DNA from 3 places in the Marichromatium sp. PS1 genome. Region 1 is predicted to be linked to each of the others. Evidence: predicted binding sites of a transcription regulator. Region 1 holds the regulator's gene; each other region holds the start of a gene.

What was found. Region 1 encodes sigma-54, which starts transcription at its own class of promoters, with help from an activator protein. Its sites were predicted from a motif close to TGGCANGNTNCNTGCTT; they were not measured.
Region 2: a site for sigma-54 is predicted at 1,832-1,848, ahead of nifB (nitrogenase cofactor biosynthesis protein NifB). Genes of this name have one in related genera too.
Region 3: a site for sigma-54 is predicted at 3,498-3,514, ahead of ACAM26_RS14090 (THxN family PEP-CTERM protein). Genes of this name have one in related genera too.

Annotation. Positions count from the first base shown of each region.
Region 1 is NZ_BAAFHB010000002.1:803,889-809,269, forward strand. It holds gene ACAM26_RS04905 (PTS sugar transporter subunit IIA) at 1-369, opposite strand, end outside; gene raiA (ribosome-associated translation inhibitor RaiA) at 657-1,010, opposite strand; gene ACAM26_RS04915 (RNA polymerase factor sigma-54) at 1,046-2,518, opposite strand; gene lptB (LPS export ABC transporter ATP-binding protein) at 2,700-3,425, opposite strand; gene lptA (lipopolysaccharide transport periplasmic protein LptA) at 3,439-3,927, opposite strand; gene lptC (LPS export ABC transporter periplasmic protein LptC) at 3,924-4,520, opposite strand; gene kdsC (3-deoxy-manno-octulosonate-8-phosphatase KdsC) at 4,517-5,038, opposite strand; gene ACAM26_RS04940 (KpsF/GutQ family sugar-phosphate isomerase) at 5,131-5,381, opposite strand, start outside.
Region 2 is NZ_BAAFHB010000002.1:485,846-491,226, reverse strand. It holds gene typA (translational GTPase TypA) at 1-1,103, opposite strand, end outside; gene ACAM26_RS03470 (hypothetical protein) at 1,499-1,684, shown strand; gene nifB (nitrogenase cofactor biosynthesis protein NifB) at 1,911-3,404, shown strand; gene ACAM26_RS03460 (ferredoxin) at 3,422-3,700, shown strand; gene ACAM26_RS03455 (nitrogen fixation protein NifQ) at 3,776-4,357, shown strand; gene draG (ADP-ribosyl-[dinitrogen reductase] hydrolase) at 4,332-5,285, shown strand; gene ACAM26_RS03445 (SLC13 family permease) at 5,273-5,381, opposite strand, start outside.
Region 3 is NZ_BAAFHB010000005.1:393,011-398,391, reverse strand. It holds gene mfd (transcription-repair coupling factor) at 1-3,300, opposite strand, end outside; gene ACAM26_RS14090 (THxN family PEP-CTERM protein) at 3,633-4,601, shown strand.

The DNA of each region.
Region 1 (5,381 bases):
CATGCCGGCGAGCCGGGCGAGCAAGCGCAGATGCTCCTCGGTGGCGCTCTCCGGGACCAGCAGGGCGAAGGCGAGATCGACCGGCTCGCCGTCGATCGCGTCATAGTCGACCCCGGTGCTGGTGCTGACGAAGGCCCCGAGCACCTCGTTGATCTCCTTGATGCGGGCGTGCGGCAGCGCCACACCGTGACCGAGTCCGGTGCTGCCGAGTCGCTCGCGCTCGAGCAGACGCTCGAAGACGAGTTCGGTGTTGAGACGGGGGTGGTCGTTGGCCAGCAGCTCGGCGAGCGTCTCGAGCAGCCGCTTCTTGCTGGCGATCTCGGCACCGCAGCTGACTCGGGCCTCGCTGATCAGGTCTGGACTGAACATCGGTCAAGGCTCCTGGTGGTCGCAGGGACAGGGGCGCTGGGCGGTGACGGTGTCCGGTGTCCATACCGGCGGGTGATCGGGGCGCGTGGTCGTGGTCATGGATTCTGGGTGTCCTTCGAGTCGTCGGAGCCCGCAGGTGTCGATATCGGCTCGGATCTCAGGGTCTCAATGCAAAACACCCCGAACGGCGCGATCACGGATCCGTTCGAGGTGTCGGTGCGTCGGTCCGGCGGGTGTCGGGTGTCCCGACGCCCCGCCGACGCATGGGCCATCAGGCCGTTGCCGGGCTATTCGGTATCGGCCTCGGCGTCGGCCTCGGCTTCAGAGTCGGCCGCCTTCGGGCCGGGTGCGCTGCGATAGTCGTTCTTCTTCTCCTTGTGGCGCAGGATCTGGCGATCGAGCTTGTCGGTCAGGCCGTCGATCGCGGCATACATATCTTCATGCACGGAGTCGGCGAAGAGCTTCCCACCATTGATGTGCAGCGTCGCCTCGGCCTTCTGGTCGAGCTTCTCAACGCTGAGAATGACGTGGGCATTGGTGACGTGGTCGAAGTGACGCGCCAGGCGTGCGAATTTGCTGTCGACGTAGTCGCGCAGTGCCTCGGTGATGTCGACGTGATGACCCGTCAGATTGATTTGCATCATTGGACTCCTTACAGGGGTTCCAAACAGCCTGCTCATGCCAGGCGTTTGCGCTCGTTCGAGGCTGGAATACCCATGGCCTCGCGGTACTTGGCGACGGTTCGACGCGCGACCTGGATGCCGCGATCGGCCAGTTCGGCCGCGATCTTGCTGTCGCTCAAGGGTTTTCTGGCGGGTTCGGCGGCGATCAGCTTACGAATGAGCGCGCGGATCGCCGTTGATGAACACTCCCCACCAGAAGTGGTGCTGACGTGGGACGAGAAGAAGTACTTGAACTCCAGGGTGCCCCTCGGCGTATGCATGTATTTCTGCGTGGTGACCCGGGAGACGGTCGACTCGTGCAGCTCGAGCGCCTCGGCGACGTCGCGCAGCACCATCGGCCGCATCGCCTCCTCGCCGTGCTCGAAGAACGCCTGCTGCATCTCCACGATCTTGGCGCCCACCCGCAGCACGGTGTCGTTGCGGCTCGCCAGGCTCTTGATGAACCAGCGCGCCTCCTGCAGGTGGTTGCGCATGGTGACGCTGTCGCTGCTGGTGTCGGCGCGCCGGATCAGCCGGGCGTAGTCTGCGTTCACCCTCAGTTTAGGTGTGGATTCCGGGTTGAGTTCCACCGACCAGCGACCATTCTCTCTGCGCACGAAGATGTCGGGTACAACGTACTCCGGGGGCTCCTGCGCGATCAAGTCGCCGGGGTGCGGGTTGAGCTGGCAGATCAGCGTGAGTGCACCACGAATCTCGGGCTCGGTCTGCTTGAAGCGGCGCATCAGCGCGGCGATGTCCTTGCGCGGCAGGTGCTCGAAGCCGTCGCGACAGATCGCCAGCGCGAGGTCGCGCTGCGGGGTCTCGGCGGGGAGCTGCCGCAGCTGGATCTGCAGGCACTCGGCGAGATCGCGGGCGCCGACCCCCGGGGGATCGAACGACTGCACCCGGTGCACCATGGTGGCGATCTCCTCGAGGCTGATCTGATCGTCGCCGATGGTGCTCAGCAGCTCGTCGAGATCGGCCCGAAGATAGCCGCGCGCGTCGATGGCATCGATCACCGCCTCGGCGATCATCTCGTCGCGCTCGCTCAGCCGGATCAGGTTGAGCTGCCAGAGGAGGTGATCGTGCAGGGTCTGAGGGCGGCTCTGGTGGAGGAAGGGGTCGAAATCGGCGTTCTCGGCGCTGCCCTGGGTGCTCGGCGGTAGATAGCCGTCGTAGACATCGGCCCACTGGGTGTCGACCGGGAGCTCATCGGGGATCTCGTTGGTCTCGCCCTGGAGCTCACGCTCGGCGCTGCCCTGCTCATCGCTGGGCGGGGACTCGTGTGCGCCATTGCCGCTGTCCTCTCCGTTGGCGGCGAAGCGGTCGGCCTCCTCGGCCTCCTCGAGCATCAGGTTGGAGTCCAGCGCCTCCTGGATCTCCTTCTGCAGCTCGAGCGTCGACAGCTGCAGGAGGCGAATCGCCTGCTGCAGCTGGGGCGTCATCGTCAGGTGTTGGCCGAGGCGAAGCTGGATGGTTTGCTTCATGGATCGCCGATGCGTCTTGCGTCTGTCTCTATGCCGGGTCGATGACCGTCCTATGACGATTATAGGTCGGGTGGCAACAAAGGTGCCTGAGTCACGTCAAGCGCGCCCCCTGCCGGGGCGCGATGGTCTTCATCTTACTCCCAATATGTAGCAGCGGGGCGCGGATGCTGCCGCCTACATGCTACATGGCGAAGTCGGCGCCGAGATAGACGTCGCGTACCTGCTGGTTGGCGAGCAGCTCGTCGGGGCGGCCGGCGGCGATCACCTCGCCATTACTGATGATGTAGCCGCGATCGCAGATGTCGAGCGTCTCGCGCACGTTGTGATCGGTGATCAACACGCCGATGCCGCGCTCGCGCAGGTGCGAGACGATCGCCTTGATGTCGCCCACGGCGATCGGGTCGACGCCGGCGAAGGGCTCGTCGAGCAGCATCACCTTGGGGTCGACGGCCAGCGCGCGGGCGATCTCGAGACGACGGCGCTCGCCGCCGGAGAGGCTGAGTGCCAGCGACTCGCCGATATGGGCGATGCCGAGCTCCTCGAGCAGCTGCTCGCAACGCTGCTCGCGCTGCTCGCGGTCGAGGTCGCCGCGGGTCTCGAGGATCGCGAGGATGTTGTCGCGCGCGCTGAGCTTGCGAAACACCGAGGGCTCCTGCGCCAGATAGCTCAGTCCGGCGCGCGCGCGCGCATGCATCGGCATCAGGGTGACATCGTGCTCGTCGAGGGTGATGCGCCCCTGGTCGGCAGGGATCAGCCCGACGATGAGATAGAAGCAGGTGGTCTTGCCCGCGCCGTTGGGGCCGAGCAGCCCGACCACCTCGCCGGCCTCGACCTCGACGCTCACTCCCCGCAGGACCTCGCGGCTGCGATAACGTTTCTTGAGCTGTTCGGCGCGCAGTACGCTCATCCGTCGATCCCTGTCATGACTCCTCCTCGGGGGTGATGGTGATCCGCACCCGACCGCTGCCGCCGGCACGGAAGTGTTCGCGGGCACGGTCGTAGACGATGCGCTCGCTGGCGACGCGGTCCTCGCCCTGGATCAGTACCGCCTCGTCGATCAGCACCAGCTCGTCGCGGTCGGTGTCGAACTCCATGCGCCTGGCGAAGGCGCGGACCTCGCCCTGGTCGTCCTCGAGCAGTTGACGGAAGCGCGCCGGGGTGCCGATGGCGATGATCTGGCGCGGGCGGCGGTCCTCGCGGTGATAGACGGTCATGTGGTCGGCGTGCAGGCGCATGCTGCCCTGGGTGACCTCGACGTTGCCGACATAGATGCTGGTGCCCTCGGCCTCGCGTACCTCGACGTCGTCGGCCTCGATGTACATCGGTTGCTGGGGGTCGTCGTCGAGCGCGTTGGCCGGGTTCCAGCCGAACAACAGCAACAGTGCCAGCAGGCGCAGTGGAGGGCTCATGGTTGGGTCTCCTGGGTCGGGGCGAGCAGCATCCGGGTGCGACCGTGGAAGGTGGCGCGCGCCGGCTCGTCGTACCACAGCTGCATGCCGGTGGCGCTCAGCCAGTCCTCGCCGCTGGCCACCCGCACCGGCAGGTCGGTACGGGCATAGGCGCGCTGGTGCCAGACGTTGAGCTGCTCGGTCTCGATGTGCGCGGGCGGGGCCTCGGCGGTGGCGTCGCGCTCGAGATGGACGTCGCCGGTCAGCCGCACCTCCGCGCCGCCGTCGAGCACCAGCCCGTGCTCGGCGCGCGCGCGCCACGGCGGTCCGTCGGACTGGAACAGCTGCATGTGTGGGCGGTCGAGCTCGGAGAGATCCTCGGCGACGAACTGACGCAACTCGGTCGCGCTCAGGCGTCGGCTCGGTGCGCCGCTGGTGTCGGTCTCGAGCGCGGTGAACGCGTGGACCACGTAGTCGGGGACGCGGGGGCGTACGGTGGCCGGTCCCTGCGGCTGGTCGATGCGCTGGACCTGCCACCAGCCCGCGAGCCCGCTGAAGGCGAAGAAGGCGGCGAGCAGGTAGTAGCGCAGCGGCCAGTGCGCGCGGGTGCTCATGGACGCTGTCCGGCCAGTCGCGCGAGCGTCCCCTGAGCGTCCATGATCAGTTCGCAGAACTCGCGCGCGGCGCCGCGCCCGCCGTGCGCCGTGGTGTGCCAGTGCGCCTCGGCGCGTACCATCGGGTGGGCATCGGCCACCGCCGCGGCGAGCCCGACCTGGCGCATCACCGGCAGGTCGATGACGTCGTCGCCGAGATAGGCCACGGCGGCGTCCTCGATCCCCAGTCGCTCGCGCAGCTCGAGATAGGCGGCGAGCTTGTCGCGCTGGCCCTGGTAGACGTGGTTCACCCCCAATCCCTTCATCCGCATGGTGACCACCCGCGAGCTGCGCCCGGTGATCACCGCGAGGGTCACGCCGGACTCGCGCAACATCACCATGCCGTGACCGTCGCGGGCGTTGAACGCCTTGTATTCCTGACCGTCGTCGCCGAGATAGAGGCTGCCGTCGGTGAGTACGCCGTCGACGTCGAAGATCGCCAGACGAATGGCGGCGGCGCGGTTGCGGATCTCTTGCATCTCCCTGGTGACTCCTTGATGAGGAAGAAGGGGCGGGCCCCTGTGCGGCGCATTGTCGGGTGCGCGGGCGGTTTTGACCAGCGGGGGCAGTTTCAGACCACGCCCGCGCGCAACAGGTCGTGCATGTTGAGTGCGCCGACCGGGCGGCGCTCGTCGTCGAGCGCCAGCAGCGCGTTGATCGAGCGCGCCTCCATCAGCTGCAGCGCCTCGGCGGCGAGCGCGCCGGGGGAGATGGTGACACAGTCGCGGGTCATCACCGTCTCGATCCGGGTGTGGTGGACGTCGACGCCGCGATCGAGCGCACGGCGCAGGTCGCCGTCGGTGAAGATGCCGCACAGCCGCC
Region 2 (5,381 bases), 320 kb from region 1:
AGCTCGCCACGCCCGGAGACGCGGAACTTCTCCGGATCGTTGCCTTCCTCGACACGCAGCGCGACATTGTGGATCAGCTCGCGCTGGAGCCGGTCCTTGAGCTGGCGCGAGGTCAGGTACTTGCCCTCGCGCCCGGCGAAGGGCGAGGTGTTGACCTGGAAGGTCATGGTCACGGTCGGCTCGTCGACGGTCAGCGGCGTCATCGGCTCGACATGATCGGGGTCGCAGAGGGTATCGGAGACGTTCGGCGCCTCGATCCCGGTGAGCGCGACGATGTCGCCGGCGCTGGCCGAGTCGACCTCGTGACGGTCGAGCCCGAGATAGCCGTAGACCAGACCGATCTTGACCTTCTGCCGGGTGCCGTCGCGCTTGACCACGGTCACCTGCTGATTGGGGCGCACGCTGCCCTGGCGAATGCGCCCGACCGCAATGGCGCCGACGAAGGCGTTGTAGTCGAGGGTCGAGACCTGCATCTGGAAGGGCGCCTCGGGCTTGACCTCGGGGGCCGGGCAGTGCTCGACGATGGCCTGGAACAGCGGGCTCATGTCGCCGTCGCGCACATCGTCCTCGAGTCCGGCATAGCCATTGAGCGCCGAGGCATAGACGATGGGGAAATCGAGCTGCTCATCGGTTGCGCCGAGACGGTCGAAGAGATCGAAGACCTGGTCGATGACCCAGTCCGGACGCGCGCCCGGACGATCGATCTTGTTGACCACCACGATCGGACGCAGACCGTGGGCGAAGGCCTTGCTGGTGACGAAGCGGGTCTGCGGCATCGGTCCCTCGCGGGCATCGACGAGCAGCAGCACCGAGTCGACCATCGACAGCACACGCTCGACCTCGCCGCCGAAGTCGGCGTGCCCGGGGGTGTCGACGATGTTGATGCGATAGTCGTTCCAGCGGATCGCGGTGTTCTTGGAGAGGATGGTGATGCCGCGCTCCTTCTCCAGCGCGTTGGAGTCCATCACCCGCTCCACCGGCCCGAAGCGCTCGCCGAGCGTGCCCGACTGCTGCAGCAGCTGATCGACCAGGGTGGTCTTGCCGTGGTCGACGTGGGCGATGATGGCGATATTGCGGAGTTTCTCGATTTGGTTGCTTGACAATGCCTTATCACTCGTTGACGAGGCGTCGCGCGCCTCTTTGGGTGTTCACTGGGCCCGGGGATTATGGGGCGGACTCCACACGGCCCGCGCCAGGGGCATCACGGCGAGGGATGCGCCCGAACGGGTCCGATCTCGTCGAATATGGACGCGCGGGATGGTCTTCTTGACCCGTGGTCGCGACCAAGGAGTTGGTCGACAGGCACCCGGACGCGCGCAACCGGCAAAGCTGTCGGTCAGCGGCTCGACGATGGAACGGGTGATCACCAGGCGTGCCAGGGTTGGGAATCCATAAGTATACACCGTACGGGCCAGGGCCCAGCAGGGGCGACGAAAAAAAACCTGTCGGCCCCGTCATCATCGTCGCCACCCTGTGCTTCCACCAGCGCGCGGACCGGATGTCCGACCAAGCCCATCTCGAGCGAATGGCGGGGCACGCCAGCCGCGTCGGCAGCCTCGAGACCTACCGGGCGCGGGCCGACGGCAACGCCGATCTGTTCGAGGGCGTGAACATGACGCCCGCGAGCGGCGCCCGCCCGGAGATCTATCGCGGCCTCGGCAACACCCCCGACCTGCGTGACTGACCGCCTGGCGGCGCCGGGAAACACCACCGCGCACTGTACCGATTGTCACAAAGCCCGCCGACACGGCCTGTTGCGATCCCCACAAGGGTCACCGGTCCAACCATTCGACAGACCAAAAAACAGACGGTTAGCGGGACCCTCCCAGTCAGGCACGCTGCTTGCTCATGCACGACAGAACCATTGAATCCGCGGGGCCCGACGCCCCGTCAGTCGTGGAGGCCAGACGATGGAGTCGAAGCAAGCGGGTCACGATCGAAAGACCCCCACCTCGGGTTGCGCTGCGGGGGGCTGCGGTGGCGGGAGCGCGCTCGACCGGCTCCCCGCCGCGACCCGCGAGCGGGTGCGCAACCATCCCTGTTTCTCGGAGGACGCCCATCAGCACTACGCGCGGATGCACGTGGCGGTGGCGCCGGCCTGCAACATCCAGTGCCACTACTGCAACCGCAAGTACGACTGTGCCAACGAGTCACGTCCCGGCGTGGTCTCCGAGCTGCTCGAACCGCAGCAGGCGGCGGACAAGGTGGCGGCGGTGGCCGCCCACATCCCCCAGCTCTCGGTGGTCGGCATCGCCGGTCCGGGCGATCCGCTGGCCAACCCCGAGCGCACCTTCGCGACCTTCCGACTGATCGCCGAGCGCACCCCGGACCTCAGGCTGTGCGTCTCGACCAACGGCCTGGCGCTGCCCGAGGCGGTCGACACCCTGTGTCGCTACAACATCGAGCACGTCACCATCACCATCAACTGTCTCGACCCCGACATCGGCGCCGAGATCTACCCCTGGGTGTTCTGGAACAACCGCCGCGTGCGCGGTCGCAAGGGCGCCGAGATCCTCATCGAGCAGCAGCAGCTCGGGCTCGAGCGGCTGGTCGAGCGCGGCATGCTGGTCAAGGTCAACTCGGTACTGATCCCCGGGGTCAACGACCAGCACCTCACCGAGGTCAGCCGCGCGGTCAAGGCCAAGGGGGCCTTCCTCCACAACCTGATGCCGCTGATCGCCGAGCCCGAGCACGGCACCTTCTACGGCCTGATGGGCCAGCGCGCGCCGCGCGCCAGCGAACTGCGCGCGCTGCAGACCGAGTGCGCCGGCGACATGGCGATCATGCGTCACTGCAAGCAGTGTCGCGCCGACGCCGTCGGCATGCTCGGTGAGGACCGCAGCGCCGAGTTCACGCTCGAGCGCATCGCCACCCTGGAGATCGACGACGCCGCCGCGCTGGCACGACGCACCGCCGTACGCGAGGCGATCGAGCAGCGGCGCCGGGGCGTCGCCCCGGCGCTGGTGCCGCTGTCCACGCTGAGCGCCTCCCGCCCCCGCCCCGCCACCCACGCGGCACGCATCGCGGTAGCCAGCAGCGACGGTCGACTGGTCGATCAGCACTTCGGTCATGCCGATCGCTTCCTCGTCTACGAGGTCGACGAGCAGGGCGAACGGCTGCTCGACGAACGCCCACTCGCGCGCTACTGCAACGGCGCCGAGCACTGCGACGAGGACGACGACGCCCTGGCCCCGGCACTGGCCGCGCTCGCCGACTGCGCCATGGTGCTGTGCTCGCGCATCGGGCTCGCCCCCTGGGAGCGGCTCGAGACGGCAGGCATCCGTCCCAACGGCGAGCTGGCGATGCTGCCGATCGAGCAGGCGCTGCGCGCGGCCCACCGCGAACTCGCCGAGCGGGGCGCCCTGAGCATCGACGAACCCCAGCGCGCCACCCTCAGCGCCTAGCCACGGAGGTCCCCGAGATGGCCCTGAAGATCACCAGCGGATGCGTCAACTGCTGGGCCTGCGAGCCGCTCTGTCCGAGCGCGGCGATCGAGCCCGCCAGCCCACACTTTCGCATCGACCCAGCCGCCTGCAGCGAGTGCGCGGGCGAGTACGCCGACCCGCAGTGCGCGAGCATCTGCCCGATCGAGGGCGCGATCGTCGACGCCAGCGGCGCAGCGCTCAACCCACCGGGTTCGCTCACCGGCATCCCGCCGCGCCTGCTCGAGCAGACACGCGCGCGCATCCAGGCCCGCTGACCCGATCACCGGGTCCGGCAACAGGGACGCCCGCGGACCCGGCACCATCACCAGGAGACCGATGGAGGCGAGACCATGGCCACGCCCTGCCCCGAACGCACCCGCGAGATCCAGCGGATCTTCGTCCGGTTGATGACCCGGGCGATCGGCGCGGGCAACGACCACGCCTTCGCCTGCATGATCGCCAGCCGCGCCAGCGGTCTCGGCGCCCTGCCCCCCTGGCTCGGGCTCGCGCCCGAGGCGTTCAATGCGCTGATGGGCTATCACTTCCCCGGGGTCTCGCCCGAGGTGCTCTCCAACCTCGAAGGGGTGGCACCCAACCCCGCGCGTGAGGACGAGCGCGCGGAGCTGGTCGCATTGCTCGGCGGCCAGCGCGCCGGGCACACCCACTCGGAGCTGTGGATGGCCGAGGTGGTTGCCGCCGGCTGCCTGGCGACCGATCATCTGTGGCAGGACCTCGGACTGTGGAACCGCCGCGCGCTGACCGCGCTGATGCGTCGCAACTTCCCGCGCCTGGCCATGGCCAACACCGGCGACATGAAGTGGAAACGCTTTCTCTACAAGCAACTGTGCGAACGCGAGGGCGTCTATCTGTGCCGGGCACCATCATGCGAGGAGTGCGCCGACTACCATGTTTGTTTTGGACCTGAGGACTGAGCTCGCCGCCGGCGAGACCACCGCCAATACCATCCACGCCCGCGCCAGCGGTGCCTATCTGGGACTGGCCATCGGCGACGCCCTCGGCGCCACCGTGGAGTTCATGACCCCGACCGAGATCCGCACCCGTCACGGCGTCCACCGCGACCTGGTCGGCGGCGGCTGGCTCAGGCTGCGTCGCGGTCAGGTCACCGACGACACCGCGATGTCGCTGGCACTCGGCCAGGCACTGCTCGACCATGGCCGCGTCGAGGCCGCGCCCATCGCCGAGGCCTTCAGCGCATGGATGCGCACCAAGCCGGTCGACATCGGCCATACCGTGCGCCGGGGCATCTCGCGCTATCGCCGTACCGGCGCCACCGAGGTCCCGGAGAACACCTACGACGCCGGCAACGGCGCCTGCATGCGCACCCTGCCGATCGCGCTCTTCACCCTCGGCGCCGAGGCCGAGGCCGTCGCCGCGGCATGCCGCACCCAGGCCCATGTCACCCATCACAACCCGCTCTCGGACGCCGCCACCCTGACCGTGGTGCGCATGGTGCAGAGCGCCATCCTCGGCGCTACCCGCGAGCACCTGCGCGAGCTGGCCGAGGCACTGATCGCCGAGGAGCCGTGCTTCGCCTTCGATCGCGGCCGGGTCGAGAACCCGAGCGGCTATATCGTCGAGACGATGCGCGCGGTGCTGCAGGCGTTGTTCGCCACCGACGGCCTCGAGGCGGCGCTGATCGACGTGGTCAACCGTGGCGGCGATGCCGACACCACCGGCGCCATCCTCGGCATGATCGTCGGCGCGCTGCACGGTCCCGAGGCCATCCCGCGACGCTGGCTCGACGGACTCGAACACACCAGCGCCACGGCCTGCCGTGAACAGGCTCAGGCGCTGGTGCGTGCCTCGGCGCTGTGCCGAGGCCGCGCTCAGCCGCGATAGAAGTCGAACAGCAGCACGAACACCGCGCTCGCCACCACCAGCCCGGTGAGCATCACCGGGATGCCCACGCGCAGCCAACCGAGCGGGGTGATGCGC
Region 3 (5,381 bases), on a different contig from region 1:
ACTGCCGGCCCCCACCTCGATCTTGACGATCCCCCACGGCTGGACCCGCAGCTTCAGTGCGGTGATCTCCAGCAAACGCTTGGCCGGTTCGGGCAGCAGCCCGAAGCGGTCGATCATCTCCACCTGTAGCTCCCGCAATGCCTCCTTGCTGGTGGCGCTGGCGATGCGTTTGTACATCACCAGTCGGGCGTGCACGTCGGGCAGGTAGTCGCTCGGCAGCAGCGCCGGGACCCCGAGGTCGATCTCGGCGCCGTGGCTGAGCGGTCGATCGAGTTCCGGGGTGCGCCCGGCCTTGAGCGCCTCGACCGCGCGCTCGAGCAGCTCCATGTAGAGCGAGAAGCCGACCTCGGCGATCTGTCCCGACTGGTCGTCGCCGAGCAGTTCGCCGGCGCCACGGATCTCGAGGTCGTGGGTCGCGAGGGTGAAGCCCGCGCCGAGGTCCTCCATCGACTCGATCGCCTCGAGGCGCTTGATCGCGTCCGGGGTCATCGCCTTGGTCGGCGGGGTGATCAGATAGGCATAGGCGCGGTGGTGCGAGCGCCCGACCCGGCCACGCAGCTGATGGAGCTGGGCCAGGCCGAGCTTGTCGGCGCGATTGATGATGATGGTATTGGCGCTGGGCACGTCGATGCCGCTCTCGACGATGGTGGTGCACACCAGCAGGTTGAAGCGCTGGTGGTAGAAGTCGCGCATGATCCGTTCGAGCTCGCGCTCGCGCATCTGACCGTGGGCGACCTGGACGCGCGCGCTCGGGATCAGCGCCTCGAGCTTCTGTGCCTGGTTCTCGATGGTCTCGACCTCGTTGTGGAGGAAGTAGACCTGACCGCCGCGCTTGAGCTCGCGCTGTACCGCCTCCTGCACCAGACCGTCGTTCCACGGGCTGACGAAGGTCTTGATCGGGTGGCGCTCGACCGGCGCGGTGGCGATGATCGACAGATCGCGCAGTCCCGACATCGCCATGTTGAGGGTGCGCGGGATCGGCGTGGCGGTGAGGGTGAGGATGTCGACCTCGCTACGCAGCTGTTTGAGCCGCTCCTTGTGACGCACCCCGAAGCGATGCTCCTCGTCGACGATCACCAGCCCCAGGTCGTGGAAGTCGATGCCCGGTTGGAGCAGCTTGTGGGTACCGACGACGATGTCGATGGTGCCATCGGCCAGCCCGGCGAATACCTGCTTCTGCTCGCGCGCGGTGCGAAAGCGCGACAGGCTCTCGACCTTGATCGGCCAGTCGGCGAAGCGGTCGGAGAAGTTCTCGAAGTGCTGCTGGGCGAGCAGGGTGGTGGGCACCAGCACCACCACCTGTCGCCCGCCGTTGGCGGCGACGAAGGCCGCGCGCATCGCCACCTCGGTCTTGCCGAAACCGACGTCGCCACACACCACCCGGTCCATCGGCTTGGTGTCGGCCATGTCGGCGAGCACGCTGTCGATCGCGCGCAGCTGGTCCGGGGTCTCCTCGAAGGGGAAGGCGGCGGCGAAGGCGCCATAGTCGGTATCGGGCGCGGGACTGGCCACGCCCTGACGGGCGGCGCGTCGGGCGTAGACGTCGAGCAGTTCGGCGGCGACGTCGCAGGCCTTCTGCGCCGCCTTGCGCTTGATCCGCTCCCATTGCTCGCCGCCGAGTCGGTGCAGCGGTGCCTGCTCGGGGGTGGCGCCGGTATAGCGCGAGATCAGGTGCAGCGAGCTGACCGGGACATAGAGCTTGTCGCCCTTGGCATAGCCGAGGGTGAGGAACTCGGTGCTGCTGCCGCCGACCTCGAGCGTCTGCAGCCCCAGATAGCGCCCGACGCCGTGCTCCTCGTGGACCACCGGGGCGCCCTCGGTCAGTTCGGTGAGGTTGCGCACCACCGCGTCGCCGTCGCGCTCGCGGGCGCGACGGCGACGCTCCTGGCGCACCCGCTCGCCATAGATCTGGGTCTCGGTGATCAGCGCCAGTCCCTGGTCGGCGAGCCGCAACCCCTGTTCGAGCGGCGCGACGGTGAGCGCGAGCGACAGATCGCCGGCGACGAAGCTGCCCCAGTCGCTGACCTGGGTGGCATGGATGCCGAAGTCGCGCAGCTGTTCGGCGAGCAGCTCGCGGCGTCCGGTGCTCTCGGCCACCAGCAGCACCCGCTGCCCCGGGGTGTCGAGGAAGCGCTGCAGCGCCTGCGCCGGCTCGGCGGCGCGGGCCTGCAGCTCCAGCGCTGGCAGGTCGAGGGTGGCGAAGTTGTCGACCCCAGCATAGCCCTTGGGGCGAGTGTCGAACGGTGCGGTGCGGTAGTTCACCCCGGGCATGCGGTTGAGCGCGGCGGCCAGTTCGTCGGCGCCGAGATAGAGCCGCGCGGGGTCGAGCAGCGGGCGCTCGGCGTCGTGGCGACGCTGCTCATGGCGCTCGGCGACGGTGGCGAGGAAGCCCGCGCCGGCCTCGCGACCGCTCGCCGGTTCGATCGCCAGGGTGGTGGCGGGCAGATAGTCGAAGAGGGTGGCGGTGTCGTCGAAGAACAGCGGCAGATAGGACTCGATGCCGCCCGGTGTGCGCCCCTCCGAGACCTCGCGATAGATCAGGCTGCGTTGCGGATCGCCCTCGATGCTGGCGCGATAGCGGCTGCGGAAACCGGCGATCGCCTGCTCGTCGAAGGGGAACTCGCGCGCCGGCAGCATCCGCACCTGCTCGATGCGGTCGTGCGAGCGCTGGGTCTCGGGATCGAACAGACGAATGCTCTCGACCTCGTCGTCGAACAGGTCGATGCGCAGCGGTTGCTGTCCGCCCATCGGGAAGACATCGAGCAGCGAGCCGCGTACCGCGTATTCGCCGTGTCCCATCACCTGCGAGATACAGCTGTAGCCGGCGTGTTCGAGTCGCAGTCGGGTGGCGTCGAGATCGAGTCGGTCGCCGCAGGCGAGCACCAGCGAGTGGGCGTCGACATAGTCGCGCGGCGGCAGGCGCTGGAGCAGGGTCGCCACCGGCACCACCAGTACGCCACGGGTCAGCCCCGGCAGACGGTGCAGGGTCAGCAGCCGCTCCGAGATCAGCTCGGGCAGGGGCGAGAAGACGTCGTAGGGCAGGGTCTCCCAGTCGGGGAAGCCGAGCACCGGGAGATCGCTGCCGGTGAGGAAGAAGCCCAGCTCGGCGTGCAGCCGTCGCGCCGCCTGCACGTCCTCGGCCAGGGCCAGCACCAGTCCGGGGTGACGTCTGGCGGCGGTGGCGATGGCGAGCGCCGCGCCGGCCCCGTGCAGCCCGCCCCAGCACCTGCGTTCACCCGCCCCTTCGGGCAGCGGTGGTTCGAGCGGGGAGTGCAGGGTGGCGGATGTGGCCTGGTTCACGAACGGGTCCTCGTCATTTCGACAAGCGTGGAATTCTCGCACAGCATGAGCGGATGTGCAGACGGGGCGGCGGGGGCCGTTCTGCATGAGTACGGGCAGGGCAGTCGTCGGTTTTTTTTACGGTTTTCGTGCTCGCTTTTGCTCGTGGTGTGCTGGTTTTGAAGAAACCTTTTAGCCTTCAGTTGGTTGTCTTTATATGGCATGGGACGTGCTCTAAGTGTCGAGTCGGGTGCGCGCCATCGTTGCGAGACGGGATGGCCCCGGTGCGGCGCACGATGCTCCGCGAGGATGGATCCGCCCCGGCACAAGGAAGACAACGGAGTTGAGTCAACATGATGAAGCGAATGGTGATGAAAAAGATGGCGCTGGCTGCCCTGGTGCTAGGGACCTTGGGCAACGCGGTCGCCGGACCGGTGGTGACCCAGTGGGGATACAGCGCCGATGCACGTTTCGTAGATAATCGGTTCTCAGGGTCGAGTGGTGAGATTCAGGTCACCGGCAGCGAGTTGTCCTGGGGGAGCGGATCTTATTGTTCCGGTATGGATACTTGGCTTGGGTGTTGGGGCACAACGGTGACGCCTGATTTCCGTAGCCCCAGCACCGACGCCGATCACAACCGCAGCGCCTTGACCATCGGCAATGGCGTGACCAATGACCTGACCGGCGGCGGCCCGGCCGTCGGCTCGGTCGCGACGGTCGTCGACGGCAGCGCTGATGACGCCGCCGAGATCGGCGTCGGCACCAGCCTGACCCACTGGAACAATCGGCTCTCGTCGCGCTACTCGACCCTGGAGTGGGGGCGTGTCGCGACCAGTCTGACCTTGACGCCAGAGCTGCCCGCCAGTGGCGCCAGCGTCGATACCCGGACCCTGGACTTCGAGTTCTTCTTCAAGGAAACGGCGAACCAGGGGACGTGTGCCGGCGACAGCACCAACCCCTGTCCTGATCTGTTCGGGTTGCTCGCCGTGCAGACCCTGGATATCCCCTTCCTCTACGATGGCAACGAGTATCTGGTGAGCCTGCTGCTGCAGGATGCCAGCGGCGGGGTCGCACCGATCGCCACCCTGCACGAGGAGGAGTGCGCCGCGCTCGGGCTGGGCGCCGGGTGTCAGGGCTTTCGCACCGCCGAGGAGCAGGCGACCACCTTCCAGTTCGCCTTCGCGGTCAGCACCGAGGCGCTGTTCCCGCCGGCCGCGGCCCAGCCGGTCCAGTCGGTGCCGTTGCCGGCTCCGCTGGGGCTGATTGGCGGCGGGCTCCTTGCCGCGGGGCTGTCGCGTCGGTTGGGTCGTCGCGGCCGCTAGGGCGTGGCGAAGACCCGGGTCGGGGCTTGTCCTCCCCGATCCGGGTTCGACGATCTCGGCGCGATCGCTGCAGGTGTGCGCCGTTTCAATCAGATGGCGCAGATCGACCGGTTTTGGATCGGGCGCCATCAACAGTCGTTCCGCGTGTCGGCGCTCGCCGGTCCCGACGCCGTCGGGCCGGGGCCGTCGCGTGCTGACACCCGCCCGGGCCTCCTCGGACATGGCTGAGCTGAATCAGCGTCTTGGTCTTCATCGCATGCTCCTGTTGTCACGGACCTCGGTGAGGGAGAGTCGACACCCCTGGTGTGACGTCTCCCCCGTGGCGGCGGCCTGGCGCGCTCGCCTGCCATCGCTGTTCGGACACCCCTGAAAAACAGACAAGCCTGTCTTTTTCCCGCCTGTCATGAGCCCGGTGTCACATGGGAGTGAAGCAGCGCCGTGGCAGCCCGCGGGGTGCGGGCGCGGATCTTGAAAGCCTTGGCGCTATGCGTAAAACAGACGAGTGAAACCCCGGGCTCGATCACGGTTGCGCCAACTCGGGATCAATCGATTGTTGGGCGGGCATCTTCGGTGCCTCCGCGTCCTCCGGACAGTGCGGTCAGACGTTGCACGCGATTGAACACATTTGACAGCATTCGATGAAGTTGCGCTAAACTGCGCCGCCGTGCAGCGAAATTGATCGCTTCTACGCCGTCCTTTCGGTGACGTCGGTGCCGTGTCCCGGTGTGCATCCTTTGCACCCAGACCGCCTTTGGGTATATTGCTGCAAAGCAGCAAGTG